DNA from 4 places in the Streptomyces sp. TS71-3 genome. Region 2 is predicted to be linked to each of the others. Evidence: riboswitches for the same ligand, from Rfam matches in the RefSeq annotation. Region 2 holds a riboswitch; each other region holds the start of a gene.
The links. Region 2 has a riboswitch for cobalamin ahead of cobN (cobaltochelatase subunit CobN). Riboswitches for the same ligand answer to the same signal wherever they lie in the genome.

Region 1 (6,980 bases), 1.0 Mb from region 2:
CTGTGCCGTCGCTGTCCTCGTCGTCGCCTGCCCCTGTGCCCTCGGACTGGCCACGCCGACCGCGCTGCTGGCGGCGACCGGCAGGGGTGCCCAACTCGGCGTGCTGGTGTCCGGACCGCGCGCCCTGGAGACGCTGCGCGGTGTCGACACGGTGGTGCTCGACAAGACGGGCACCCTCACCGAGGGCCGCCTGGCCGTCGTCACCGTGACCGCGGCGCCGGCCGGCCCGGACGAGACCGCCATGCTCCGGCTCGCGGCGGCTGTCGAGCGGTACTCGGAACACCCGGTCGGCCGGGCTGTCGCCGCCCACGCCCGCCGCCTGCTGCCCGACGAACGGCCTTTGGAGGTGGCCGGATTCGCCGCCACGCCCGGACGAGGCGTGAGCGGACGGGTCGCCGACACCCGCGTGGAGGTGCGTAGCCCAGGGGAACAGGTGCCGGCGGCACTCCGGGAAGCGCTGCTGAACGCGCGGGCCGCCGGGCACACACCGGTCGCGGTGTACGTGGACGGAGCGTGCGTGGGGCTGCTCGCGCTCGGCGACACCGTGCGCCCCGGCAGCTACCGTGCGGTGGACCGGCTCCGCAGGCTCGGCCTGCGGCCCGTGCTGGCCACCGGCGACGACCCGGTACCCGCGCGGGCGGTGGCCGACCAGCTCCGCATCACCGAGGTGCACGCGGGATGCGGCCCCGAGGACAAGGGCGCACTGGTGCGCCGCCTGCGGGAGGCGGGGAACCGGGTGGCGGTCGTCGGGGACGGCGTCAACGACGCGCCGGCCCTCGCGGCGGCCGACCTCGGCATCGCCATGGGCGACGGCACGGACGCGGCCATCGGCGCGGCGGCGGTGACCCTGGTGCGCCCGGACGGCGTCGAGGCGCTCGTCGACGCCGTGCGGCTGTCCCGCCGGACGCTCGCGACGGTCCGGGCCAACCTCGTCTGGGCCTTCGGCTACAACGCCGTCACCTTGCCCCTGGCGTTGCTGGGATGGCTGGATCCGATGGTGGCCGCCGCAGCCATGTCCCTCAGCTCGGTGCTCGTCGTCGCCGGCAGCCTGCGCCTGCGGACCTGGGAACCCACCCCGCGGCGGGCCGGGACCGGGCGCGCCTCCAGGGGGACGCAGTGGTGACGCCACGCGGCGGGACGGGTGGTGCTTCCCCCGGCACCGCGGTCGGCGACCGGGTGCGCGCGGGGGCGATGGCGGTCGCGGCTCCGGTCGCCGCGTGCGCCCTCGCCCTCGGCGGGCTCGGCGCGAGGGCGCACAGCGGCGCCGCGGGGCGGCCCGCGCACGTGAGCGCCGTCGACGGCCGGGTCCTGCTGCCGCTCGTCGACGACAGCACCATGACCGCGGCGTTTTTCCGCCTGACCAACGACGGCGGCACCGATGACGAGGTCCTCTCGGTCAGCTCTCCAGCGGCCCGCACGGCGATGCTGGCGCGCACCGAGGTGAGCGGCAACGCCGGCCGGATGCGCATGGGCGTCACCCTTCCCGTGCCGGCGGGCGGGACGGTAAGCATGACCGCGTACGCCACCGACGTCATGGTGGAGCTCACCCACCGTCCGGCTCTGGGCCAGCGCATCCCGTTCGTGCTGCGACTGCGCCGGGGCGGACAGGTTCGGGCCGAGGCCGTGGTGGTGCGACCTGGCGGTTGAGGGCGTGGCCCGGCAGGGCCCCCGGGCACCCGGGGCGAACGGCGCTCCCGGCCGGTCAGCCGGGGGCAGCACGCAGGCGCTGCCAGGGTGCCGCGGGGCGTTCCACCCCGCGGCACACGCCTCGGACCAGCAGGAGAAACAGGAGTAACAGGAGAACGAGGAATCAGGCCAGCAGGACGAACATCACGGCCATCCCCAGTGCCATGGCGCCGTGGCAGGCCGCGTCCGCCGCGTCGTGCACACCGGCCGGCACGGGGGCGCCGGGCGCGTCGGGAACCTGTCGCCGGGCCGTGTCGAAGGCCCGCGCCAGCCACCACAGGGCCAGCACCAGCAGGACGGCGGCGAGCACCCAGGCCGCGAGCCGCGCACCGGTGCCGTTGAGCGTCATGGCCCCCGCCCTGGAGGAACCGGACATGTCCATACCCGGCATGCTCGTGCTGTCGCGTGCTCCGCCCGTCCCGGCGGCCGGCATGAGCGTGCCCATGGCGCCGGCCATCCAGGCCATCGCCGCCATCATGACCACGTGCGGGAGCGAGCCGCGCAGGGCGCGCCACCGGCCCCGGGACCCCGGCGCCGCCAGGGCGGCGCCCGCGAACCACGCGGCGGCCAGCGCGAACAGCACGGTCTGCGGGGCGCCGGCGAGGGACATGCCCCACGGCCACACCATCGCCCCCATGGCCAGGGCCATCACCGCGTGCAGCAGATGGCCGACCCTCCCGACCGCGTCCGGCCCGTGCGCGCGGGTGGCGCGGGGTGCGTGGTCTGAGCGCAGCGCACGCCACAGCGCGTACAGAGCCAGCACGGTGAACAGGACGGTCAGGATCCAGCGCAGGCCCGTCGCGGCGATCACCGCGCGACCGCCACGCGGCGGTGGCACACGGCACCCGCCGCGACGTCCACGGCGAGGAACACCAGCAGCGGCAGGCCGAACAGAGGCAGCCAGTAACCGAGGACGGCGGCCCCGACCACCGCGGGGGCCAGCACCCTCCCGCGCAGCCGACGCCACGCGCCGCGGACCGGAGGGCGCCCGAAAGCCCGACCACCGGTCCGCGTGGGTCTGCGCAGCCACCACATGCGGTAGCCCAACAGCACCATGGAGATGAGCGCGACCGCCAGCAGCGCCAGCGCGATCTGGTTGACGGGCCCGAACAGGAGCCCCATATGAGCGTCGATGCCCCACCGGGTGAGCTTCGCAAGAAGCGGGTAGTCGGCGAACCTGAGCGTCGCGATGACCCTGCCCGTGCCCGGATCGACGGCGACGGAGTCCTGCTTCTCGGGCCAGGACCTGGTGTTCTCCTCGACGACGTACGCCGCGCCACGCTCGGTGGGCGGTGTGATGACGAGCAGACCGCTCAGCCCGGCCTCGTGGGCGGACCGGGCCACCGCGTCGATTCCCACGTCACGGGCCGAGCCGCCTCCCGTGCCGGGGCCGGCCGGCCCGGCGGCCACCGCGGGGGTGCCGCCGCCCAGCGCGTCCTGGATCCTGCCGATGTTCGCGCCGGCGTGCGCCGACCACGTCAGACCCGTGGCCGAGAGGCCGAGCAACCCCGCGGACACCCACAGGCCCACGGTGCCGTGCCAGGAGAGGGTGCGGCGGCGGCCCGGCCGTCCGGCGCGCGGCAGCAGCCCGCGGTGCAGGCCCCGCCGCGGGCCGGGTGCGCCGAGCCAGAGAGCGAGCCCGCCGAGCACTTCGACCCACAGCCAGCTCGCGGCGAGCTCGCTGTAGTTCCGCCCGAAGTTCCCGAGGTGCAGGGTGCGGTGAAGGCTGTCGAGCCAGGCGCGGGCCGGCAGCCACTGCCCGTAGGTGCGCAGCGTCCCGAGCACGTGGTGGTCGTACGGATCGACGAAGGCCGTCACGTTGTAGCCGTCCGGCAGGCCGGGCGCGTCGAAGACGACGCGGGTGCTGTCGGTGGGGCCCGGGGGCGGGCTGACCGACACCAGCTTGCCGTCCGGCACGGCCTTGCGTGCAGCCGTGACCTGGTCGGCCAGGGGGTCCGCGGAGCCATGCGGCGTGACGGTCAGCTCGTGGTGGTAGAGGACGGACTCCAGCTGGGGCGTCACCGTGTAGAGCAGTCCCGTGACGGCCGCCACGAGCAGGAACGGGCCGATGACGACGCCGGCGTAGAAGTGCAGCCGGAGCATCACCGGGCGGAGGTCGTTCCAGAAGCCGGGCCGGGCGCTGTCGGGCCCGTCGCCGTTCCGTGCCGGCCGGTCCCCCTCCTGAACGGCCCCTGGCGGAGCCGTGCCCGAGGACGCCCCTGACGTTCCGGTGGTGGCCGGAGCGGTGTGCTGGGTGGTCATGGGGCGGGCCCTCCCTGTGGCGTTGGCGACGACCGCGGATCGCCGGTCTCGTTCAGCAGTCGGTGGCCTGGCCGGCGAGGTTCCCGGCCGCGGTGTGTGAACAGGCCCACGCGGTCGGGATCGGAGTCCCGGGAACCGCACGCCCTTCCCGGCCGACCTCAGAGGTGGGCCGGGGGGCGGCACCGGCGGGTGCCTCTCATGCGCACCGGCGGCAGGGGAGCGCGGCGGGCTCCCCGTTCCTCGCCGGGCCCTCACCGCACGTCGGAGCCTCTGGCACAATGCGAGCCGTACACATGGGCGACGGGAGCCAGGAAGCCGGTGGAAGTCCGGCGCGGTCCCGCCACTGTGACCGGGGAGCGAACCCCACACGCCACGGCCGTGAGGCTGGAAGGCGGGGCGAGCGTGGATCCGGCAGCCAGGAGACTGGCCCGTCGCCTCTTCGGACCGTCCGGGGCGTGGACTCCCCGGGAAGGGGATAGCGATGCGCCCATGGCGCCGGCACCGCTCCACTCCCTGCTCCCGGACCCGGCCGAGAGCAGGGAAGGCTCAGTAAGCGATGACATCGTCATTCGGCCGGCGGCGACTCCTGTACGGCGCCGGAGCGGCAGCGGCCGCCACGACCCTCGCCGCCTGTGGACTGGGCGGCGAGGACGGCGGCCCGGACTCCGGCCGGTCCCGGCTGCGGGCCGCCTTCAGCGCAGGGGGCTCGCAGGAGACCCTGGACCCGCACACCGTGCCCCTGTTCATCGACCAGGCGCGGGCGAAGGCCCTCTACGACAGCGTGCTCACCTACAAGGACGACATGTCCGTGCAGGGCCGGCTCGCCGAGTCATGGGAGAGCGACCGCTCGGGCACCCGCTGGCACATACATCTGCGCGAGGCGCGCTTCCACGACGGCAGACCCGTCACCGCCGCCGACGTGCTGTGGAACTACTGCCGCATCGCCGACCCCGCCACCGTCGCCGTCTCCCAGCAGCTCTTCGCCGCCGTCGACTTCGAGGCGAGCCGTGCCCAGGGCCGCGACCTGACCCTGGTGCTGAAGGACCCCGACTTCGAGTTCCCCACCGCGCTCGGCGCCCCGGGAACCGAGATCGTGCCCGCGGGCACCACCGACTTCACCCGTCCCATCGGCTCCGGCCCCTTCCGCTACGGCTCGTTCCGGCCCGGCGGCAACGCGCTGTTCACCGCGTGGCGCGACCACTGGTCGGGCGGCCCGCACATGGACGAGCTGGAGTTCGTGCCCGTCAACGACGAACGCGCCCGGCTGGGCGCGCTGCTCTCCGGCCAGGTCCACTACGCCCACGACCTGTCCGGGGCCTCCGCGGCGCAGGTGACCCGGCGCAAGGGCGTCAGCCTGCTCCAGACGCGGCTGAGCACCATGCAGGCGATCCTGCTGCGGCTGAACCGCGCGCCGTTCGACGACCACCGGCTCGTCGAGGCGTTCACCCTCGGCCTCGACCGCAAGGCCCTCGTGGAGGTCGCGCTCTCCGGCCGGGGCACGCCCGGCAACGACCTGTTCGGCATGGGCCTGCACGGCTACCCGGACTCCCTGCCACCCCGTCAACGCGATGTGGACCGGGCCCGGGCCCTGCTGAAGGAGGCCGGTGCCGAGGGGCTGGCGGTTCCGCTGGAGACCAGCGACGCCGACCCGTCCTGGCGCAACGCCTCCTCGCTGATCGCGGACCAGCTCAGCGACATCGGCCTGAAGGTGACGCCCCACACGCGCTCGGCCGGCACCTACTTCGGCGAGATCAAGACGAAGGGCGTGGCGGCCCAGAGCCGTACCGCCACCCTCCCCGTCATCACCCACCTGCGGTCCAGGCTGGTCACCGGCGCCTCGGACAACCTCACCGGCTACCGCTCCAAGCCCTTCGACCGGCTGATCGCCCAGGCCACCGGCACCCGGGACGACGCGGTACGCCTCGAACTGCTCGCCCGTGCCCAGCGGCTGGCGCGCGAGGACGACGGACAGCTCGTCTGGGCCTTCAGCGACTGGATCGTCGGCCACGCCGACTCGGTCGGCGGGCTGCGGGCCGCGCCGCCCAACTCCTGCGACTGGGCCCGGTTCGACCGGGCCCGCCTCTCCTGACGCCGGCGGGACGGTGCTCCGCTACACCGTCACGAGGACGGGTCTCGCCGCCGTGCAGTGCGCGGTCGTCCTCGTCGTGGTCTTCGCTCTCACGTCCCTGCTGCCGGGCGACACCGTGGACGCGGTGCTGGGGGAGCAGGGCACCCCTCAGCAGGCGGCGCTGGCCCGCGCCGGACTCGGGCTCGACCGTCCGGCGGCCGAGCGGTTCGTCCACTGGCTGGCGGCGCTCTGCCACGGCGACCTGGGCCGTTCGCTGGTGACGGGCATGCCGGTGACCGAGCAGATCGCCGGCCGGCTGGCGGCGACGGCGGTGCTCGCGGCCACGGCCCTCGCGCTGCTCGTCCCCCTCGCGCTCGGCCTCGGCGTCCTCACGGGCCTGCGCGAGGGGTCGGCGGCCGACCGGGGCCTGAGCGCCGCCGCGATCGCGCTGCACGCCGTGCCCGAATTCGTCCTCGGCCTCCTTCTGACCGCGTGGCTCTCCCTCGACCTGGGCGCGCTTCCCGCCACCGCGGCCGGCCTCATGGGCCTGGACGTGCTGACCCGGCCGGCGGTGTTGATCCTTCCGGTGACGGTGCTGGTCTGCCGCCAGCTCTGCGACCTCGCGCGGCAGGTCCGCATCGGCATCGCGGAGCAGCGCGACGGCCCCGTCGCCACGCACCTGAGACTGCTGGGCGTGCCCGAACGGACGATCCTCCTACGGCACCTGCTTCCGGGCACCCTCGCGCCGGCCGTGCAGCAGTTCGCGCGGTGTGTCGACGGACTCCTCGGTGGAACGGTCGTGGTGGAGTCGCTGTTCGCCGTCGGAGGGCTCGGCACCGGCTTCGTCGACGCCGTCCAGGACCGCGACATGCCGGCCGTCCAGGGATACGCGCTCGTGTTCGCGATCACGGCCGTCGTGGTGAACCTCTGCGCCGACCTCGCCGTGCGGGGCCTGACACCCCGC
Region 2 (6,980 bases):
GAGCCCTTGTCGTAGAGGGCAGGATCCAACTCGTGGCCCGCACCGGCGTCGTAGAGCGGGACGTTCCAGAAGGACGGATCGTCGAGGTTGTCCTTGAGGACGGCCTCGTAGAAGTCGGCGTCGAGATCCATCCCCTCGTGCTCGTTCCAGAGCTGGTTCGCGTACTGCGCCACGCACTCGGCGATGCACCCGTCGCGCCAGTCACTGAACGAGACGCTGTCGCCGAACCACTGGTGGGTGATCTCGTGGGCCATCGAGGCGTCGAACATGCCGCCGCTGTAGGTGGGCCGGCCCTGCGTCTCCAGGTCTATCGGCGCGTTCGGATCGCTGAGGCCGCTGACCACGATGCCGCCGGCGGAGTCGAAGGGGTAGGGCCCGAACTCCGAGGAGAGGAAGGAGATCACCTCGGCCTGTAGCTTCGGCGTCCCGGGATCGACGAGCGCGCCCGGGCTGTAGGCGTCGACGACGGGTGTCCCGTCGGCCAGCGAGTACCTCTGGACCGTGAACCTGTCGATCGCGACCGTCGCGAGGTACGTGGCCATGGGCCGGTCCTCGGACCACCGGTACGTGGTGAGCCCGCCGTCGACCGTGGTCGGCCCCGGCCTGCCGTTGCCGATCGCCGTCCAGCCCGTGGGGACGGTGGCGGTCAGGGCGAAGGTCGCCTTGTCGGAGGGGTGGTCGTTGCCCGGGAACCACGAACTCGCCCCGTGCGGCTCGCCCAGCGCGTCGGCGCCGCCGTCCTGAAGGGTATGCCAGCCCTCGGCGTCGGGCTTGCCGGAGTAGCGGACGCGGACGGTGAACTCCTGGCCGCGGCGCAGCCGCCCGGAGGGCGTGACGACCAGCTCGTGGTCGCCCGCGCGCTCCACCGCCCGCGCCGGGTGCCCGTCGACGAGGACCTCGGCGACCTTCAAGCCCTTGAGGTCGAGGTCGAAACGGTCCAGGTCGTCGGTGGCCAGCGCCGAGACGGTCGTGTCGCCGTCCAGGTGGCCGGGGTGTGCGGGGTCGTAGCCGAGACGGACGTCGTAGTGCGTCACGTCGTAACCGGAGTTGCCGTCGTCGGGGAAGTACGGATCACCGGCGCCAGGGCCCCCGATGACCGCCGCGGCGGGCACGCCCCCCAGCAGGAGGGCGCCGACCGCGGCCAGCGGAACGGCGGCGATGCCGAGGCCGCGGGCACGGCGGGCACCGCGGGCGCGGCGGGCGCGGTCGGTCCGGCAGGCGGGGTCGGCCCGGCGGATCCCAGGCACGGTCGTCCTCCCCGGCGGTGGCGTTCGACCAGACTTCATACGGGGCCCTTCTCGTGGTCAGAGCGGTCGCGCACGACAATGGCGCCTCCATGTCAGCGAGCTGTCAGCATGCTGTTCGGCCCCGGTAAGGGCGGGACGAAGAGGCCGCGCGACGGACCCGGCCGCAGGGTCGCGAGTACGGCGGTGAGGGTGCGGGCCGGGAAGAGCCCACCGCAGGTGCCCCGGCGCCCCGTACCATTCGGGTGACCGAGACGGCGCGGGCCCTTGATGAGGGTCCGAGGGAGGAAGCCGGTGTGAATCCGGCGCGGTCCCGCCACTGTGAGCGCGGTCCGGGGTGACCCCGGGCCGGGTGAGTCAGGAACTCCCGCCGTCCTCACGACCACCCGGGGCGTGGACACCCCGAGGAAGGCCCCGCATGATCCTGCTGCTGTCGACCTCCGACACGGACCTGCTCAGCGCCCGCGCCGCCGCCGGCCCCGTCCCGTACCGGTACGCGAACCCGACCCGGCTGCCCCTCGGTGACCTGCCCGCCCTCCTGGACGGCGCCGACCTCGTGGTCGTCCGCCTCCTCGGCGGCATCCGCGCCTGGCAGGACGGGCTCGACCTGCTCCTCGGCGCGGGCGGCGCGGACTCCGGCGCGGAGGGGGACGCCGTCCGCCGGCTCCCCGTCGTCGTCCTCACCGGCGAGCAGGCCCCGGACGCCCAGCTCATGGCCGCCTCCACGGTTCCCATCGGCATCGCGGCCGAGGCGCACGCCTACCTCGCGCACGGCGGCCCGGGCAACCTGGAGCAGCTGGCCCGGTTCCTCTCCGACACCGTCCTGCTCACCGGCCACGGCTTCGAACCGCCCGCGCCCGCCCCCACCTGGGGCCCGCTGGAGCGCACGCCCCGCACCCCCGGCACCCCGGCGACCGGAACCGCCCCGTCGACCGGAACCGGAGCGGCCCCCGCCCCCACCGTCGCCGTCCTCTACTACCGCGCCCACCACATGAGCGGCAACACCGCCTTCGTCGAGGCGCTGTGCACCGCGATCGAGGACGCCGGCGCCCGCCCCCTCCCCCGTTACGTCGCCTCCCTGCGCTCCCCGGAACCGGAGCTCATCGACGAGCTGCGAGCCGCCGACGCCATCGTCACGACCGTGCTCGCCGCCGGCGGCAGCAGGCCCGCCGAGGCGCAGGCGGGAGGGGACGATGACGCGTGGGACGCGGGCGCGCTGGCCGGTCTTGACGTGCCGGTCCTCCAGGCGCTCTGCCTGACGAGCCCGCGGGAAGCGTGGGAGGAGAACGACGAAGGGGTCTCCCCGCTCGACGCGGCGAGCCAGATCGCGGTGCCCGAGTTCGACGGGCGGCTGATCACGGTGCCGTTCTCGTTCAAGGAGATCGACGAGGACGGGCTGCCGTCGTACGTCGCCGACCCGGAGCGCGCCGCGCGGGTCGCCGGGATCGCCGTGCGGCACGCGCGCCTCGCGCACATCCCGGCGGCGGACAAGCGCCTCGCGCTGGTCCTGTCGGCGTACCCGACGAAGCACTCCCGGATCGGCAACGCCGTCGGCCTCGACACCCCGGCCTCCGCGGTCGCGCTGCTGCGCAGGCTGGTGGAGGACGGGTACGATCTCGGCGAGCCGGACCCAGAGACGGGCGCCCCCGCCGTGCCGGGGCTCGCCTCCGGCGACGGAGACGAGCTGATCCGGGCACTGATCGACGCGGGCGGCCACGACCAGGACTGGCTGACGGAGGAGCAGCTGGCCCGCAACCCCGTCCGCATCCCGGCCGCCGACTACCGGCGCTGGTACGCCACGCTCCCCGAGGAGCTGCGCGGCGCGGTGGAGCGGCACTGGGGGCCGCCGCCGGGGGAGATGTTCGTCGACCGCAGCCGGGCCGGGGCGGACGGCGCGGACGGCGCCGGGGACATCGTGCTGGCCGCACTGCGGCACGGCAACGTCCTCATCCTGATCCAGCCGCCCCGCGGCTTCGGCGAGAACCCCATCGCGATCTACCACGACCCCGACCTGCCGCCCTCGCACCACTACCTGGCCGCCTACCGGTGGCTCGGAGCGCGCGCCGCGGACGGCGGCTTCGGCGCCGACGCCGTGATCCACCTGGGCAAGCACGGCAACCTGGAGTGGCTGCCCGGCAAGAACGCGGGCCTGTCCGCGGCGTGCGCGCCGGACGCCGCGCTCGGCGACCTGCCGCTCGTCTACCCGTTCCTGGTGAACGACCCGGGCGAGGGCACCCAGGCCAAGCGCCGCGCGCACGCCACCCTCGTCGACCACCTCGTGCCGCCGATGGCCCGCGCGGACTCCTACGGCGACATCGCCCGCCTGGAACAGCTCCTCGACGAGCACGCGCAGATCGCCGCGATGGACCCGGCGAAGCTGCCCGCGATCCGCGCCCAGATATGGACCCTGATCCAGGCCGCCCGCCTCGACCACGACCTGGGCCTCGTGGACCGCCCGGACGACGAGGGCTTCGACGACCTGATCCTGCACGTGGACGGCTGGCTCTGCGAGATCAAGGACGCGCAGATCCGCGACGGCCTGCACGTGCTGGGCGCGCCGCCGGCCGGCGCCGACCGGGTCAACCTGGTGCTCGCGATCCTGCGGGCCCGGCAGATCTGGGGCGGCAGCGAGGCACTTGTCGGCCTGCGGGAGGCGCTCGGCCTCGACGAGTCCGCGGCGACCCGCGGCGCGGCCGACGCCGCCGAGGAGCGTGCCCGCGCGCTCGTCCAGGCGATGGAGGACGCGGGCTGGGACGAGGCGGCCGTCCCCGGGGTGTCCGCGGGCCAACCGGCGGCCGTCGCGGGCATCCTGCTCTTCGCGGCCCGCGAGGTGGTGCCCCGGCTCGCCGCCACCACCGACGAACTGGACCGCACCCTGCACGCCCTGAACGGCGGCTTCGTGCCCGCGGGCCCCTCAGGCTCGCCGCTGCGCGGCCTGGTGAACGTGCTCCCGACGGGCCGCAACTTCTACTCCGTCGACCCGAAGGCGGTCCCGTCCCGCCTCGCGTGGGAGACCGGCCAGGCCCTCGCGGACTCCCTCCTGGAGCGCTACCGCGCCGACCACGGCGGCGCCTGGCCGACGTCGGTGGGCCTGTCGCTCTGGGGCACCAGCGCGATGCGCACCGCGGGCGACGACGTCGCGGAGGCGCTGGCGCTGCTCGGGGTGCGCCCGGTGTGGGACGACGCGTCGCGGCGGGTCACCGGCCTGGAGCCGGTGCCGCTCGCCGACCTCGGCCGCCCCCGCATCGACGTCACCCTGCGCATCTCGGGCTTCTTCCGGGACGCGTTCCCGGGCACCGTCGCCGTCCTCGACGACGCGGTACGGCTGGCGGCCTCCCTCGACGAGCCGGACGAGCAGAACCACGTGCGCGCCCACACCCGCGCCGACCTGGCGGCAGGCGTCGACGAACGGCGCGCCACCACCCGCATCTTCGGCTCCCGCCCCGGCACGTACGGCGCGGGCCTGCTCCAGCTCATCGACTCCCGCGACTGGCGCACGGACGCGGACCTCGCCGAGGTCTACACCGTGTGGGGCGGCTACGCGTACGGCCGCGGGCTCGAAGGGCGCCCGGCGCGCACCGAGATGGAGTCGGCGTACCGGCGGATCGCGGTGGCCGCGAAGAACACCGACACCCGCGAGCACGACATCGCCGACTCCGACGACTACTTCCAGTACCACGGCGGCATGGTCGCCGCCGTCCGCGCGCTCACCGGCGACGCCCCCGAGGCGTACATCGGCGACTCCACCCGCCCCGAGACGGTGCGCACCCGCACCCTCACCGAGGAGACCTCGCGGGTATTCCGCGCCCGGGTGGTCAACCCGAAGTGGATCGAGGCGATGCGCCGGCACGGCTACAAGGGCGCCTTCGAGCTGGCCGCCACCGTCGACTACCTCTTCGGCTACGACGCGACGACGGGCGTGGTCGCCGACTGGATGTACGACAAGCTCACCGAGACGTACGTCCTGGACCCGGAGAACCGCGCGTTCCTCCAGGACGCCAACCCCTGGGCCCTGCACGGCATCGCGGAACGCCTCCTGGAGGCAGAGTCCCGCGGCATGTGGTCCAAGCCGGACCCGGCGGTCCTCGCGGCCCTCCGGGAGGCGTTCCTGGAGGCGGAGGCGTCACTGGAGGAGGGCACGGAGGACGCGGAGGGGGCCGGGGGCTCGTAGGACGGGTGAGCGCGGAGGGCTTGGGCGACTGCCCGAGCCGGGCTCCGAGCTGGGCTGCCTGAGCCGGACTGTCCGACCCGGCGGATACCTTCCCTCTCAGATGGTGCGACGGGCCGGCGCGGGCCGGCCCGTTGAGTCGCCGTGCGCACTGAGGGAGAGATCGTGTTGAAGAGCTTGCCGCAGACGGACGAAACCCTGCTGATCCGCACCGACTTCTCCGACGAGGCGGCCTGGCAGGCGCTGCGGACGGCGGTCGAGACGCCGAGCGAGGACGACTTCCTCGCGTACGTCCACGTCGTGGACGATCCCGACCACGGCGACCTGACCGCGGAGCAGCTCCTCGCGCTGGCGCCCGACAAGCGCCTGCTGATCGTCGCCGACAGGACCGCCCTCACGGCGCCGGGGATGCCGCTGCTCACCGTGCTGCGGTACTGGGACGAGGACGAAGGGGAGGGGGATCACGGCGAGCTGCGCGTCATAGCCGAGGAGCTGTGGTCGATCGAGAACAACATCTCCCTGGCCAACATGGACTGGAGCGAGTTCGTCGACGCCGCGGAGGAGGACGGCGTCTTCCGCGGGTTCTGACCCCGGGACCGACACCCGCACCCGGGACCGGCAACCCGCACCCGGGACCGGCAACCCGTCACCCGGGACCGACTCCCGCAGCCGGGACCGGCCCCCTCACTGCTGCCCGGCCCCCTCACTCGAAGAGGACGCGGAGAGCCGACCGGACGTCGTCCGAGCCGAGGGCGTCGGTGCCGTCCACGAACTGCTCGACGCCCCCGGTGGCGGGCAGCCGGCGCACGGCCGGGTCCACGATGCCGTCCGCCAGCGCCGCCCGGAACCGTCCCGCGTCCAGTACCTGGAACGGCCGGTCGTGGAAGGGGCGGACGGCGGGGTCGAGCGGTGCGGTGAGCCCGAGCGCGTTGTGCGCGCGGGCCACCGTCTCGTAGGCCCGGCACAGGTGCGCCTCCCGCGCCTGCCACTCGGCGGCGGCGAGCACGGCCGTCAGGTCGGCGGTGAGCCGGGGCGCGGCGGCGGTGCGGGCGAAGGCGCTGCCCAGCCACTTGCCGTAGGGCGGGTAGCGGCGGTCCATCAGCAGGCAGAGCCGCATCAGGTCGCGGACCAGCCGGGCCGCGACGACGGCCGAGCCGAGCTCGTCGCCGACCTCGCCGCACCGGCCGACGAACGCCTCCTCCTGCGCTATCCGCTGCCACTGGCAGGCCAGCAGGTACCGCCAGACGTCCTCGGGATACCAGGCGAGCGCGGCACGCGCAGGCTCCAGCTCGCCGAGCCCGTCGTGGAACACCGCCCCGCCCGTCACCTCGGCGAGCCGCTGGGCGGGCGTGGTCAGCCACTCCGCCAGGCCGATCGGCTCGCGCGGGTCGAAGCCGAGCGCGCCGGTGAGCCAGTCGCCGGGGGAGACGATGTCCACCCGGTGCTGGACGGGCCCGTCCGTCATCCGCATGACCCGGACATGCGCCTCCTCGGTGGCGCCGAAGTGCGTCGGATAGCCGCGGATCGTCTTCGGCAGCCGCTCGGAGAGCACCGCCGACAGCCGCGCC
Region 3 (6,980 bases), on a different contig from region 2:
CGTGGGGGATCTCGCAGCGCTCCGTACGCAGTTCCGTGACGCGCTGCCGGAGCAGGTCGAGGAGCTGGGACACGGGCACGGGCCCGGCGGAGAGCTGGAGCAGCGAGAGCACCTGCGGCATGGCCTCGATGAGCTCCGCGACGGTGGCGCGGGCGAGGCCGTCGGGGCTGTCGCCGGTCAGCGACCAGGCGTCGAAGAGAGCGACCCAGCCGCGGAGCACGGCGCTGTCGTCCCGATCCCAGGCGCGCAGCCGCCAGCCGGCGCGCGCGGTGCCGCCGTGCAGCTCGATCAGCCCGGCCAGGCGTGCGGTGTCCCAGTCGGCGCGTGCCTGCTGGTGCGTCAGGCCCAGGTCCGCCGCGGCCCGTTCGACCGCCGCCCCCGACAGCGCGCCGGAGCCGTCGAGCGTGGCCTCTCCCCCGCCGGGCCGCACCGCCCGGTCGGCCCAGTGCGCGATGCGTACCGCTCCCGCGAGACCGCGCCGTGCGATGCGTGCCAGTTCCGCGGGCGCCGGGGTGCCTTCCGGCGGCGGGGGCGCCGGGCGGCGGAGGCGCCCGGCCGTCACCGCCTGGGAAGCGGTGGCCAGCGGCCGGGAGCGGACGAGTCGGAGCCTGGAGTCGCGCGGGGTACGGGACGTCACGGGAGCAGTCTTCCTGTTGACGGTCCGAATTCCCAAACGGAATGGCAAGAGGGGAAGAACTAAACGCTGGTGGGAAGGTATCTAACCGGGCCACACCCCGACTAACCGGAATGGACTGTTACCGGCCACTCCGGGCCCCGTCCCTGGGACTGGGCACGCCGCGCGGGGCCGAACGGCACCAGCGGGACACCGGACGCCCGTGTCAACGGAGCGCCGGCACGCTCCCCCACAGCGGGCTTGCGGACGGGCCGCCGGCACGATAGGGCGCCCGGCCCCGCACCCCGGTGCGTGCTCCCCGTACGGCGGGACCGTACGGGGGCCGCATGGAGGCCGGATCGGCGCCCTATGGAGGCCGGACCGGCGCCGTATGAGGGCCGTTCCGGAGCCGTAGACGGACCGCATCCGGGCGGTGCCGGCGCACGCCGTACTTACGTCAGCGGGACGAGGAAGCGCCGGAGCTGCTCTTCGTACTCCGCCGGATCGGCGTTCCACAGCGCGCCGTGCGGGGCGTGGCGCACGGTGTGCAGGCTGACGAGGGACGACAGGCGGTCGGCCAGCCGGAGCGACGGCTCCCAGGGGGCGATGGCGTCGTCCGGGCCGTGCAGCACGAGCGTGGGCACCCGAATCGCGTCGGGAGCGAAGACCGGCGGGACCCGCTCGGCGCCCCGTCCCCCGCGGCCCTCGGCGGCGCGCACCGCGAGCGGCAGCAGCAGGCGCGGGGTGCCGCGCGCGGCGGCGAGCGCGCGCACGGTGGCCGCCCAGTCGAGCACCGGGGAGTCCAGCACGAGGCCCGCGATGCGGTCGCGCAGCGGGGAGCGTGCCGCGGTGTGCAGGGCCATGGTGGCGCCGGTGGACCAGCCGTACAGGATGACGCGCTCCGCTCCCTTGCGTACGGCGTGTCCGAGCGCGGCGTCCACGTCCCGCCACTCGGTCTCGCCGAGGTGGTCGAGCCCGTCAGGGGAGCGGGGGGCGCCGGGGTCGCCGCGGTGGGCGGGGATGAGCACGGGGAACTTGTGGCGGTTCAGGAAGTCGAGGACGACCATGGGGTGTTCGCGCGTGGTGGCGAGGCCGTGCACGGCGATCACCCAGGTGTCGCGGGCCGCCGGGACGAACCAGGCGGGCAGCGGGCCCAGCTCGGACGGGACGTCGGTCTCGGTGTAGTCGAGGCCCAGCGCGGAGCGCGGGTCGCCGGTGTGCACCTGGGGGGTGAGCCACACCCTCGCGCCCGGTTCCAGGGTGCCGCGGGTGACGCGTTCGAGCCGGCGGACCACCGTGTCGGGGGTGTGCTCCGCCGCCTCGTCGAGGGGGCCGACGACCGCGTGGACGCCCCTGGCCGAGCCGTCGACGAGTCCGTACACCCCGGGCCGCCCGGAGGCGAAGCCGCGGGTGAGGGCGATCCGGTCGGCGGTGACGTCGTGCACGGTGAGTCTGGGCTCGGTGGGCAGCGGCCGGCCGGGGCTGATCCTCAGGGCCGCGCCGCCCGCCCACCGCCCCGCGGCGATCGCTGCGGCGCCGGCGCCCACCGCGGCGGTGACGGCGGCCGCGGCGGCACGCGCGGCCGTCGGTGTGCCCAGGGGCCCCGGGCGTGCCGCACGCGCCGCGCCGGCGAGGGCATGGGTGGCGGCCCGAGTCGTCCTCCCCGGTTCCGATGCGAGTGTTCTGGGGATGCGCACCGCTCCAGTGTCGGCGTCGGGACGGCCGACGGCCACCCGAATGCGGAGTCGGATCGCGAACGGTGGCCCGTGCGGCGGCCTGGCGCCCGGCCGGCGGTGCCTCAGCCCCGCCGTTGGCCGTAGCCCCGCAGCTTCTCCTGTACGGCGTCCAGTTGCCCGGTGGACAGCAGGCTCGGCGCCATTCCCGGCACCGCGCTCGCGGCGAGCCAGACGCGGCACATCCATTCGAGCTGGGCGGTGCGGTCGTAGGCCTGGTCGAGGGTGCTGCCGTAGGTGACGGTGCCGTGGTTCCGGAGCAGGCACCCGGTGCGGCCGTCGAGGGCTTCCAGCATGTTCCGGGCCAGTTCGTCGGTGCCGTAGAGGGCGTAGGGCGCGACCCTCACGGGGCCGCCCAGCGCGGCGGACATGTAGTGGACGAGCGGCAGTTCGGGGACGAGCGTGGAGACGGCCGTGGCGTGCACGGCATGGGTGTGCACCACGGCCGCCGCTGAGGTGGTGCGGTAGACCGCGAGGTGCATCGGCAGCTCGCTGGTGGGGGCGAGGGTGCCGAGCACCTGCCGCCCGTCGAGGTCGACGCCCACGGCGTCCCGCGGGGTGAGCCGGTCGTAGGAGACACCGCTCGGGGTGACGAGGACGGTGTCCCCGACCCGCACCGAGACGTTGCCGGAGGTGCCGACGACCAGCCCGTCGGCGACGGTCCTGCGTGCCGCCTCGACGAGCTCCGCCCACGCGCGGGCCAGCGCCTCGTCCTCCGCACCCTTGCCCGCGCCGTCGCCCGCACCGCCACCTGCGGCGTCCTCGGCGGCACTCCCACCCGGCTGCTGATCGACCATCTCGTCCGTCATGCCGACGATCCTGCCACCGCGCCGGCACCGGCACCGCTCGGGCATCGGCACGGCTCCGGCATCGGCACGACATCGCTATCGGTATCGCTATCGGCATCGGCATCGGCACGGAGGACCGCTGCCGCCGCGGGCAGAGCTCAAGGAGCTTTATCGATATATAAATCCACTGACCCGGCGACCTGGCGACCTGGCGGCACGACGACACCACCGCCCCGCACCCCGCCTCCCCGTGTGGGCCTGCGCACACTCTCCCGCCGCAGGTCAGCGGCTGGTTGACGGGATCTTCGGGGCATGGTGGACTGCCGGGGCCAAGTACGGCGGCAGGAGAGGAAGCCGGTGCGAATCCGGCGCGGTCCCGCCACTGTCACCGGGGAGCACTCCCCCACATCGGACGTCACGGCTCGGAGTACTCCCAGTGCCATCGAGGGCACCGGGAGAGGGCTGGAAGGCCGGGGGAACTGCGGATCCGGGAGCCAGGAGACTCTCGCCGTCGTCCCGTCGAGCCAGGGCGAGGACCCTGAGTGAGGACACACACCGATGCCGGGACGGCACGCGGCCTTCTCCCGACGCGGGGTCATATCCCCCGCCCCGCTCCCGGGCGCCGTGGGCGCCACCGCCGGACTCCTTGGCGACCTGCTGCTCGGCGACCCGCGCCGCGGACACCCCGTCGCCGCGTTCGGGCGCGCCGCGGGCGCCGTGGAACGCCGACTCTGGCGCGACCACCGGGGCTGGGGCGCCCTGCACACCGCGCTGTGCGCCGGCGGCGCCGTCGGCCTCGCCGCGCTGGCCGCCCGCGCCGCGCGCCGCTCCCCCGCCGCCACGGCGGGACTGACGGCCGCCGCGACCTGGGCCGTGGTCGGCGGCACCTCGCTGGGCCGCGAAGCACGCGCGATCGGCGCCGCGCTGGCGGCGGGTGACGTCGCGGCGGCCCGGCGGCGGCTGCCCAACCTGTGCGGCCGCGACCCCGAGGCGCTGGACAGCGCGCAGCTCGCCCGCGCCGTGGTGGAGTCCGTCGCCGAGAACACCTCGGACGCCGTGGTCGGCGCCCTGCTGTGGGGCGCGGTGGCCGGGGTGCCGGGCCTGGTGGGCTTCCGGGCCGTCAACACCCTGGACGCCATGGTCGGCCACAAGTCCCCCCGGTACCGCAGGTTCGGCTGGGCGTCGGCCCGGCTCGACGACCTCGTGGGCTGGCCCGGAGCCCGGCTGACGGCGGCCCTCGCCGCGGTGCTGGGCCCGGACCCGGCCGGCGCGGTGCGGGTCTGGCGGGCCGACGCGCACCGGCACCCGAGCCCCAACGCCGGGGTGGTGGAGGCCGCGTTCGCGGGGGCGCTGAGGGTGCGGCTCGGCGGTGCGCTGTCCTACGGGGGACGCGCGGAGCTGCGCCCGGTGCTGGGCGACGGAGGACGGGACGTGGCGGTGGCGGACGTCGAGCGGGCGGTGCGGCTGTCCCGGCGGGTGAGCTGGGGGGCGCTGGTCGTGCTGGTCGGCGCCCGGCTCGGACGGGCGGGAGTCGCCCGGGTGCGGTCCAGGGCCTGTCGTCAAACTCCCGTCGTTCGCACGGAGGGCGGGCCGCGCGGCGTCAGGTGGATTCTCTCGGCGTGCCGGGTGCAAGCCCTCGTACTGGATGTACTTGGGCTTACGCCCGGTGCGGCGAGAGGGCGTGCATGGCGCCGCGCGGCAGACGGGAGTTCGACGACAGGGCCTAGGGCCGTGCCCGGTGCCGTGTCAGGCGTCCTCCCGGCCCCCGCCGGCCCCGGAGCCGGGCCGCGGCAGGCCGCCGCATGAGCCACGGGCTGCTGGTGGCCGGCACCACGTCCGACGCGGGCAAGAGCGTGGTGACCGCCGGGATCTGCCGCTGGCTGGCGCGGCAGGGCGTGCGGGTAGCGCCGTTCAAGGCGCAGAACATGTCGCTGAACTCGTTCGTCACCCGCGAGGGCGCCGAGATCGGCCGCGCGCAGGCGATGCAGGCCCAGGCGGCGCGGGTGGAGCCGAGCGCCCTGATGAACCCGGTGCTGCTGAAGCCGGGCGGCGACCGGCGCAGCCAGGTGGTGCTGATGGGCCACCCGGTCGGCGAGATGAGCGCGCGCGGCTACCACGGCGGGCGCCAGGAGCGGCTGCTCGGCACCGTGCTGGACTGCCTGGACCGGCTGCGCGCCGAGCACGACGTCGTGATCTGCGAGGGCGCCGGGTCGCCCGCGGAGATCAACCTGCGCCGCACCGACATCGTGAACATGGGCCTCGCCCGCGCCGCCGGGCTGCCCGTGCTGGTGGTCGGCGACATCGACCGCGGCGGCGTCTTCGCGTCGTTCTTCGGCACGCTCGCCCTGCTGGACAAGGCGGATCAGAAGCTGGTGGCCGGATTCCTCGTCAACAAGTTCCGGGGCGACGTGACGCTGCTCGATCCCGGCCTCGACATGCTGCGGGACCTCACCGGGCGGTCCACGTACGGGGTGCTGCCGTTCCGCACCGGTCTCGGGATCGACGAGGAGGACGGGCTGCGCGTCTCCCTGCGCGGCACGGTCCGGGAGAGCACACCGGCGGGGCCGGTCGGGCAGGATGTGCTGCGGGTCGCCGTGTGCGCGGTGCCGCTGATGTCGAACTTCACCGATGTGGACGCGCTGGCGGCGGAGCCCGGCGTGGTGGTGCGGTTCGTGGACCGGCCCGAGGAGACGGCCGACGCGGACCTCGTGATCGTGCCGGGCACCCGCGGCACGGTCCTCGCGCTGCGCTGGCTCCAGCAGCGCGGCCTCGCCGGCGCGCTGGCCCGCCGGGCCGCCGAGGGCCGGCCGGTGCTGGGCATCTGCGGCGGCTTCCAGATCCTGGGCGAGCACATCGACGACACCGCGCGCGTCGAGTCCCGCGAGCCGTCCGCCGACGGGCTCGGCCTGCTGCCGCTGCGGGTCCGCTTCGTCCCGGAGAAGACGCTCGGCCGGCCGCGCGGGCAGGCGCTCGGCGAGCAGGTCGAGGGCTACGAGATCCACCACGGCGTCGCCGACGTGCAGGGCGGGGAGGCGTTCCTCGACGGCTGCCGGGTCGGCTCGGTGTGGGGCACGCACTGGCACGGCTCGCTGGAGTCGGACGGGTTCCGGCGGGCGTTCCTGCGGACGGTCGCGGCCGCCGCCGGCCGGCGTTTCGTGCCGGCTCCCGACACCGCGTTCGCGGCGCTCCGCGAGGAGCAGCTCGAACGCCTCGGTGACCTGATCGAGCAGCACGCGGACACGGACGCGCTGTGGCGCCTCATCGAGGAGGGCCCGCCGCCTGGGCTGCCGTTCGTCCCGCCGGGCGCGCCGTGACCGCGCCGGCGCCCGCCCCACGACCCCGCCCCTCGGCGTTCACCAGAAGGAGTGATCCCAGCGTGCAGACCCCCTACCCGCTCACCGCGATCGTCGGCATGGCGGACCTGCGGCTCGCGCTGCTGGTGAACGCCGTCTCGCCCGAAGTGGGCGGCGTCCTCGTGCGCGGCGAGAAGGGCACCGCCAAGAGCACCGCGGTACGGGCGCTCGCGGCGGTGCTGCCGGACGTCCGCGTCGTCACCGGCTGCCGGTTCAACTGCGACCCCGGCGCGCCCGACCCGCGCTGCCCGGACGGTCCCCACACCCAGTCGTCCGGCACCGCCCGGCCGACCCGGATGGTGGAGCTTCCGGTGGGCGCCTCCGAGGACCGGGTGGTCGGCTCGCTGGACATCGAACGGGCGCTCGCGGAGGGGGTGAAGGCCTTCGAGCCGGGACTGCTCGCGGACGCGCACCGCGGCATCCTCTACGTCGACGAGGTCAACCTGCTCCACGACCACGTCATCGACCTGCTGCTGGACGCCGCCGCGATGGG
Region 4 (6,980 bases), 340 kb from region 2:
GCTGCTCTCGCCGGGCGCGTCCTCCGCGTCGGCCGGCACGCCGTCCGACTACACGAGAGGCGAGTACACGAGAGGCGAGTACGCCAGATCGGACTATCCGAGGGGCGACTACACGAGAGGCGACTACACGAGGGGCGACTACGCCCGGACCGAGTACCAGAGCCCACCCCCCGCGGACCACCGCCGCCGCTCGGGCCGCCACCGCCGCCACCACAGCGAGGCCTACACGGCCTTCTTCAGCCCGACCACCACGTTCCCCTCCTACTCGCAGCACTGAACCTGAGCGAAAGCTTTCTGCCGACGCCGCGGCCGACACCCCGGCCGGCGCCCCCGGGTCCCTGACGCCCCCATGCCGCCGACAGGCGAAGCCCCCCGCCCCCTCCAGGGCCGGCGGGTGATGAGCGACGTCTCGCGCGCCCCCCCTGCTCAGGCACGGCAACGCCCAGGGAACCCGACACCTATGGCCGGTTCGAGGACGAACCCGACCGAGCCCCAGAAGAACCCGACCGAGCCCCAAGAGAACTGCCGGCTCAACCTGGCCGTGAAGGCCCCGAAGGACTTCACCCACGCCGTCGCCGGCCTGGACTACCGCGACTGCGCGTCCCTCAGACGACGGCCGCGCGGTCCTGCTCCGGCCCGGCCCCGTCCGCACCCGGGTCGGGGACGGAACGGGGCCAGGTGCCGATCCACACCTGCGTGATGGCGCTGACGTACCGGGCCCCGCAGCGGTCCGACGGGACGACGAGCTGGCTGCCGTCCGCGTCCAGCGGGTGGCCGTCCATCCTGGTGGCCAGCAGCACCGGGGCGTCGCAGAAGTCGGCGTCTATCTCCGCCCAGGAGAGCAGCGCCTGGTGGCCGTCGCCGCCGGTGACGGCGAGCAGGAAGCGGGAACGGTCCTTGCGGCGCCGGACGTCGAAGACGGGACCGGCGTCGAGGGCGACCTCCCGCAGCAGCGGGCCCTCGAACGTGTGGTGCTGCGGGCCGTTCGTGGCGCAGTCGAAGACCACCGCCGCACGGTGCTGGCGCCAGCGCGTGCGCAGGTCCCCGACGGAGAGCTGCGCGGGCCGGTGCAGTTCGCCGCAGAGCGAGAACAGGCTGCTTCGCGTGCCGAGTCGGTTCATCCGACCGCCCCCTCAAGGTGTCACCCGTGTCATGCCCCTTCCCGGACACCAGGGAACCTCAAAAGCGAGCCGGACGCCATGCTTCGCTTGCATTCGATGGCCGAAGAGCGCCCTTCACCTTGCAGATGCCGTGCAGAGGGAGAGTGGCCGCCGGGCGCCGTCAGCCCTCGTCGAGTTCCTCCGCGAAGTGCCGGAACCCCTGGCGGCCGGCGTGCATGCTCCACAGTGTCTGGGCGAGCACGGCCGGGTCCTTCCTCGGGTGCCCGGGGGTGATCGCGCCGGGGATGACGAGCTGCGCGACGTGGATGCCCGCCCCGGCCAGCTCCTCGTGGAGCATCTGGGCGAACGCGCTCTCGGCGGCGAACGCGATCGAGGTGCCCGCGAGGTGCGGCCGGGGCCGCACGGCGGTGCCGCCGTTGACGAAGAGGACGGTGCCGCGGCCCAGCGTCCGCATGCCGGGCAGCACCTGGTGCACGGCGGCGACGGGGCCGAGGACGGAGAACTCGATCGGGCCCACCAGGTCGGCGGGGGTGGTCTCCAGCAGCGGCCGCATGAAGTCCTTCTGCGGCAGCGGGCTGTACTGCATCACCTCGATCGGACCCAGCGTCTCGGTGGCGTCCTCCAGGGCCGCGGAGAGGGCGGCCGGATCGCGCGCGTCCGCGGCGAAGGCGCGCGCGGTCACCCCGTCGGCGGTGAGGGCGGCGGCGAGCGCGTCGCCCCGCTCCTGGTTGCGGGAGATGAGCGCGACGTCGAGGCCCTGCCCCCCGAACTGCCGGGCGACCGCGGCGCCGAGGCCCGGTCCCGCTCCGATGATGGCGATGGTGGTCATGACCGCTCCTGGGTACGTCGGGTGCCGGGCACGGGGCACGGGGCACACGGCGCCACGGCGCATAGCGCGCGGCGCACGGCCTGCGCGCCCCCGTGCAGTCTCGCAGTACGCCCCCGGTGCGCCCGGGAAGACAGGGCCACGTCCGGGCCGGAGGGTTGCGGCCGGGGGTTGAGGCCCGGGGGCAGGGCTACGCCCCGGCCGGGGGTCCCGGCGGTCACGGGTGGCGGAACCGGCCGGTCGTATGCCGGTGCGGGGAGAAGCGGCGGATCGTCGTCCGCGCCGGGCCGGGCCAGGACCCGGGGTCGGGATGCCCGGAGCTGTCGGCTCCCGCCGGTGCGGTGCCCTGCTCCCGCGCCGCCGCGCCGCCCTGCTCGCGCGCCGCTCCGGGTACCGACGCGGCGCGGTGCTCGTCGTGCGAGGTCCACTCGGCGTAGTTGAGCACCCGTGAACCGTCGGCGCTGACGTGGAAGTGCGTGGAGATCAGGCCGGGCGGCGGACCCGACGCCGGCAGCGCGAACGTCGCGTCCACCCACTGCCGGGCCCGCACCAGGTCGGGCGCGTCGAACTCGTGGCCGACCAGCACGATGCAGCCGGGGATCCGGCGCAGCCCGAACTGCCTGCCGCGGCAGCGCAGATACGGCACCGTGCCCACCCACTGGGTGCCCGGCACCGCTTCGGTGACCTGCTCGGCCAGCCGCGGTTCCGAGGAGGCGGCGAAGGCGCGCGCCGCGTCGTCGTTCGCCCACTGCGAGAGCTGGGCGACCCACGGCCCGTCCGCGCCGGTCAGGCACGACCGGGAGAGCAGTCCCCCGGGCCAGCGCCCCGCCCAGGTACCGGCCACCGCGTCGGCCACGACTTCCTGCCTGCCCGGCGGTGCGGCCCACTCGCTGAGCAGGGTGACCCCGGCCTCGGGACGGCTCATGTCCGGCACCGCACCACGGCCGTGTTCCATCGCGGTTCCCACTCCCCTCGGAGGCCTCCTGTCCAGTGGGTACCCGCCTGGGCGCGGCCGACCCGGTCCCAGGGCCCGGAGAAGGCCGGGACGGCATCTGCGGACCCCGGTGATCTGACAGCCCCGTCGTGGCTCTCCTCTTGGGCGCACCAGCGCCCACCTGGGCCCCGAAGGGGCGCGGGGAGCTGCGCGAGCGACCAACCACCCGCCGGTGGTCCGGGCACGACGGAGACTGCCCCCTCGGGACGGCGGCGATCCAACGGTTTCGTCGTGGCTGGTCGCTCCCCCACTGCCTTGAGGACGTGGGAGGTGCCCCCATCCCCGCGCCCCTAATCCCGCCGGCCCACGGCCGCAAAGGCGCCCCGAAAGGGGCGCGGGGAACGGCGCGAGCAACCACCACCGGCCGGTGGTCCGGACACGACCGAAACAGCCCCCTCGGGACGGTGACGACCTGACGGTCTCGTCGTGGCTCCCCTCTTGAGCGCGCTCCAGCGCCCCCAAAGGGGCGCGGGGAACGGCGCGGGAACGGCGCGAGCAGCCCCCACCGACCGGCGGTCCGGAGGCAACCGGAACAGCCCCGTCAGGACGGTTCCGCTCCGACCGCCGAATCGTGGCCGCCCCGGCCACCCACCCGGCGCCCCGCGCCCCGCAACACCCGTTCCGACAGCTCGCCGAAGATCAGCCCGAACGCCGTCCACAGCACGAGCTGGATCGCCAGGGCCGAGAGCCTGAACTGCCACAGCAGGCTCGCCGGGAAGTCCTTCGGCACCTCGTTGACGGCGGGCAGGAACGCGTACGCCAGCCCGACCGCGACGACGAAGCCCGCACCGGCGGCCACGGTGGCGTACCAGGTGCCGAGCCGGGGCGCGAGCCGCCGCCCGGCGATCACCGCGGCCACGGCGAGCAGCACCGCGAGCAGCATCATCAGGAAGTACAGCGCGGTCCGCTTGCCGATGGTGCCGGGGTCGCCCACGGAGGGCGGGTTGGCGGGGTACTTCAGGAACGGCACGAAGTAGACGGCGACCAGACCGGCCAGCGACACCAGCATCGCCGTGGCCCGCGGCCCGAAGCGGCCGGCGCGGCCCAGCGCGAAGCAGAACGCCAGCGCGACGATGCCGCCGAAGGCGACCCCGTACACCAGCACGCCCGTCGCCAGGCCCGCCGTCGACTGGAGCGACCGGCTGACGACCGCCATCTCGTGCTCGTGGGAGTGCGCATCCTCGAAGGCGATGGCGGAGTCGACCCGCGGCTCGCCCAGCAGGTATGCGACGACCAAGGCGAGCACGCCCGCGGCGAGACCCGCGAGCATGCCACGCACCAGAAGATTCCGGACAGCGGAGGAGTCGACTGACCGCTCGGCCGCCCGCTCGTCGGACACGGTGCCCCGGCCCGTCAGTGGCAGGGGAAGCCGAGCAGGTGACGGCCGTCGTGCACCCACTCGTGCACGTCGGTGCCCGAGAACACGGAGGTGGCGCCCTGCTCGGCGCCGACGAAGTACAGCAGGACGAGCATCAGCACGCCGAAGAAGACCGCCCAGGGGAGCACGGCCCGCACGGAGAGCTTGGGAACGGGAAGAGGCTGGGTGGTGGCCGATTCCGTGGCCGGCGATGCGATGGACTGCGCCATGATGGGACCTCCTGCGGGGAACTCGCGTCCCGATAGGTGGAGCTCGGTCGGCACGGCGGGTCTGGCTCGTCCGGTGGATGCCGGACATACAGTGGCGCGACCGCCCCGGTCTCCCACCGGGTTCCGCCGTGTCGCGTGAATATCATCGGAACCGTACCGCCCGGCCGCCCGCAGGCCAACACCCCCTTGTGCGGCTCGAACGGCCCACCGCCGCCGGGTCCGGCCACCCAACCCGCCCGTGCCAGGGGCGACTTGGGCCCCGCCCGGCGGCCGGGTACCGGCGCGAGAAGAGCACGGAGCCCCGTATGACGGTCCGCGTGACCCTTGTCTCATCCGCCGCCGGCACGGCCCTGGCCGGCGCCCGCTTCGAGGCCGGGCACCCGCTGACGCCCGCGGGCCGGGAGTCGGCGAGGGCCGCGGCGGCGGCACTGCGGGCCACCGCCGTTCCCTCGAAGCGGCGCCCCGTACCCGCCCGAGCGCCCGCCCGCCGGAAAACCGGTGGTGCCCCCCGACCACCCCTGCCACGCTCACCCGCATGACCGACCGTCCCGTGCCGACCGGCCCCGCCCGCCCTGCCGCCACCCGCTCCTTCGACGACCTGGTCGCCGAGGCCGGTGCCGTCTCCGTCGACGGGTGGGACTTCTCCTGGCTGGACGGCCGGGCGACCGAGGAGCGCCCCGAGTGGGGCTACCAGCGGCAGATCGGCGAGCGGCTGGCACGCGTGCCGTCCGCACTGGACCTGGAGACCGGCGGCGGCGAGGTGCTCGCCGGAGTGCCGCGGCTGCCGCCGCTGATGGCCGCGACGGAGTCCTGGCCGCCGAACCTCGCCAAGGCGACGGCCCTGCTGCGCCCGCGCGGCGTGGTGGTCGTCGCGGACGACGGCGAGCCGCCGCTGCCCTTCGCGGACGGCGCCTTCGACCTGGTGACCAGCCGTCACCCGGTGGCCGTCCACTGGCCGGAGATCGCCCGGGTGCTCCGCCCCGGCGGCACCTACCTCTCCCAGCACGTGGGCCCGGAAAGCGTCTTCGAGCTCGTCGAGTACTTCCTCGGGCCGCTCACGGACGAGCAGCGGCGGGGCCGGCACCCGGACGTCGCCCGCGGCGGAGCCGAGGCGGCCGGGCTGGAGGTGGTCGGCCTGAGGAACGCCCGGCTGCGGATCGAGTTCTTCGACATCGGCGCCGTCGTCTACTTCCTGCGGAAGGTGATCTGGATGGTGCCGGGCTTCACCGTCGAGGGCCACCGCGACCGGCTGCGCGAGCTGGACGCGCGGATCCGCACCGAGGGCCCCTTCGTCGCGCACTCCGCCCGCTACCTCATCGAGGCCCGCAAACCGGCAGCGTGACGCGGCGGCCGTACCCCCGAACAGCACACCCCGGCGACGACGCACCCGAACAGCGCATCACCCGCCCCGTGCACCCGAACGGCGCACCGGCGCCCCCGCTTCGGGTCCCCGCCGGGCGTGGCGCACCGCGGCGTGCGGGAGACGGGGCCGCGGTGCGGGTGATCATCGACGCATGGACGCCACCCTTCACCTCGCCCAGCGGCCCGAGGCGGACGCCCTGCTGAGCCGCAGCCCGCTGGCCGTGCTGGTCGGGATGCTGCTCGACCAGCAGATCCCGATGGAGTGGGCGTTCACGGGGCCGTACACCATCGCGCAGCGGCTCGGCACGGACGACCTCGACGCGTTCGCCATCGCCGCGCACGACCCCGACGACTTCGCCGCGCTGCTCGCCGCCACCCCCGCCGTGCACCGCTACCCGGGGTCCATGGCGACCCGCGTCCAGCGGCTCTGCCAGTACCTCGTGGAGCGGTACGACGGCCGGACCGAGGGGGTCTGGGAGGGCGCGGCGAGCGGTGCGGAGGTGCTGCGGCGGCTGGTCGACCTGCCCGGCTTCGGGCGGCAGAAGTCCCAGATCCTCCTGGCCATGCTGGGCAAGCAGCTCGGCGTCCGCCCCGAGGGCTGGAGGGAGGCGGCCGGCGCGTACGGCGAGGAGGGCGCGCACCTGTCCGCCGCCGACATCACCGGCGAGGAGTCCCTGACGAAGGTGCGCGAGCACAAGCGGGAGCTGAAGCGGAAGTGACGGCGCACATCCGGCCGTTCCGCGCGCGCCACGCCACTCCGGTGCGCCGCGCCACTCCGGTGCGCCGCGCCACTCCGGTGCGCCGCGCCACTCCGGCACGCCACGCCACTCCGGCACGCCGCGCCACTGCGGTGCGCCACGCTTCCGCGTGCGCCGGACCACTCCGGTGCGCCGGGCCCTCCCGGGTACAGCCGGGCCCGTCCACGTACGCCGGGCCCGTCCGCGTACGCCGGGAAGTTCCGCTCGCGCCGGGCCGTCACGGGTGCGCGGTGAGCGCGCCGGCATGCCGGGACGGGGCCGGCCGGGGGGCGGCGCGGTGGCCAGGGGCTGGGCCGGCGGATGGGAATACGGCCGTCGCGGCTGCGCCCACG

Region 1: it holds a riboswitch for cobalamin, as region 2 does, so the genes downstream of both, Sm713_RS33190 (ABC transporter substrate-binding protein) here and cobN (cobaltochelatase subunit CobN) in region 2, are expected to answer to the same signal.
Region 3: it holds a riboswitch for cobalamin, as region 2 does, so the genes downstream of both, Sm713_RS19510 (cobalamin biosynthesis protein) here and cobN (cobaltochelatase subunit CobN) in region 2, are expected to answer to the same signal.
Region 4: it holds a riboswitch for cobalamin, as region 2 does, so the genes downstream of both, Sm713_RS27600 (CbtB domain-containing protein) here and cobN (cobaltochelatase subunit CobN) in region 2, are expected to answer to the same signal.

The regions. Positions count from the first base shown of each region.
Region 1 covers NZ_BNEL01000003.1:2,130,137-2,137,116, forward strand. Annotated here, with positions in the region: gene Sm713_RS33170 (cation-translocating P-type ATPase) at 1-1,123, shown strand, start outside; gene Sm713_RS33175 (copper chaperone PCu(A)C) at 1,117-1,647, shown strand; gene Sm713_RS33180 (DUF5134 domain-containing protein) at 1,811-2,497, opposite strand; gene Sm713_RS33185 (PepSY domain-containing protein) at 2,494-3,948, opposite strand; cobalamin riboswitch at 4,214-4,395, shown strand; gene Sm713_RS33190 (ABC transporter substrate-binding protein) at 4,505-6,037, shown strand; gene Sm713_RS33195 (ABC transporter permease) at 6,051-6,980, shown strand, end outside.
Region 2 covers NZ_BNEL01000003.1:1,084,010-1,090,989, forward strand. Annotated here, with positions in the region: gene Sm713_RS29020 (M1 family metallopeptidase) at 1-1,247, opposite strand, end outside; cobalamin riboswitch at 1,485-1,632, shown strand; gene cobN (cobaltochelatase subunit CobN) at 1,663-5,415, shown strand; gene Sm713_RS29030 (hypothetical protein) at 5,578-6,000, shown strand; gene Sm713_RS29035 (DUF4037 domain-containing protein) at 6,116-6,980, opposite strand, start outside.
Region 3 covers NZ_BNEL01000001.1:4,815,505-4,822,484, reverse strand. Annotated here, with positions in the region: gene Sm713_RS19525 (hypothetical protein) at 1-637, opposite strand, end outside; gene Sm713_RS19520 (S9 family peptidase) at 1,066-2,211, opposite strand; gene Sm713_RS19515 (class II aldolase/adducin family protein) at 2,412-3,155, opposite strand; cobalamin riboswitch at 3,481-3,639, shown strand; partial or broken gene Sm713_RS19510 (cobalamin biosynthesis protein) at 3,693-4,664, shown strand; gene Sm713_RS19505 (cobyric acid synthase) at 4,937-6,448, shown strand; gene Sm713_RS19500 (putative cobaltochelatase) at 6,511-6,980, shown strand, end outside.
Region 4 covers NZ_BNEL01000003.1:748,871-755,850, forward strand. Annotated here, with positions in the region: gene Sm713_RS27575 (hypothetical protein) at 1-277, shown strand, start outside; gene Sm713_RS41760 (DUF4360 domain-containing protein) at 461-700, shown strand; gene Sm713_RS27580 (molybdopterin-dependent oxidoreductase) at 606-1,121, opposite strand; gene Sm713_RS27585 (SDR family NAD(P)-dependent oxidoreductase) at 1,282-1,950, opposite strand; gene Sm713_RS27590 (antibiotic biosynthesis monooxygenase) at 2,165-2,872, opposite strand; gene Sm713_RS27595 (CbtA family protein) at 3,483-4,223, opposite strand; gene Sm713_RS27600 (CbtB domain-containing protein) at 4,295-4,528, opposite strand; cobalamin riboswitch at 4,565-4,699, opposite strand; gene Sm713_RS27605 (class I SAM-dependent methyltransferase) at 5,064-5,870, shown strand; gene Sm713_RS27610 (HhH-GPD-type base excision DNA repair protein) at 6,043-6,609, shown strand.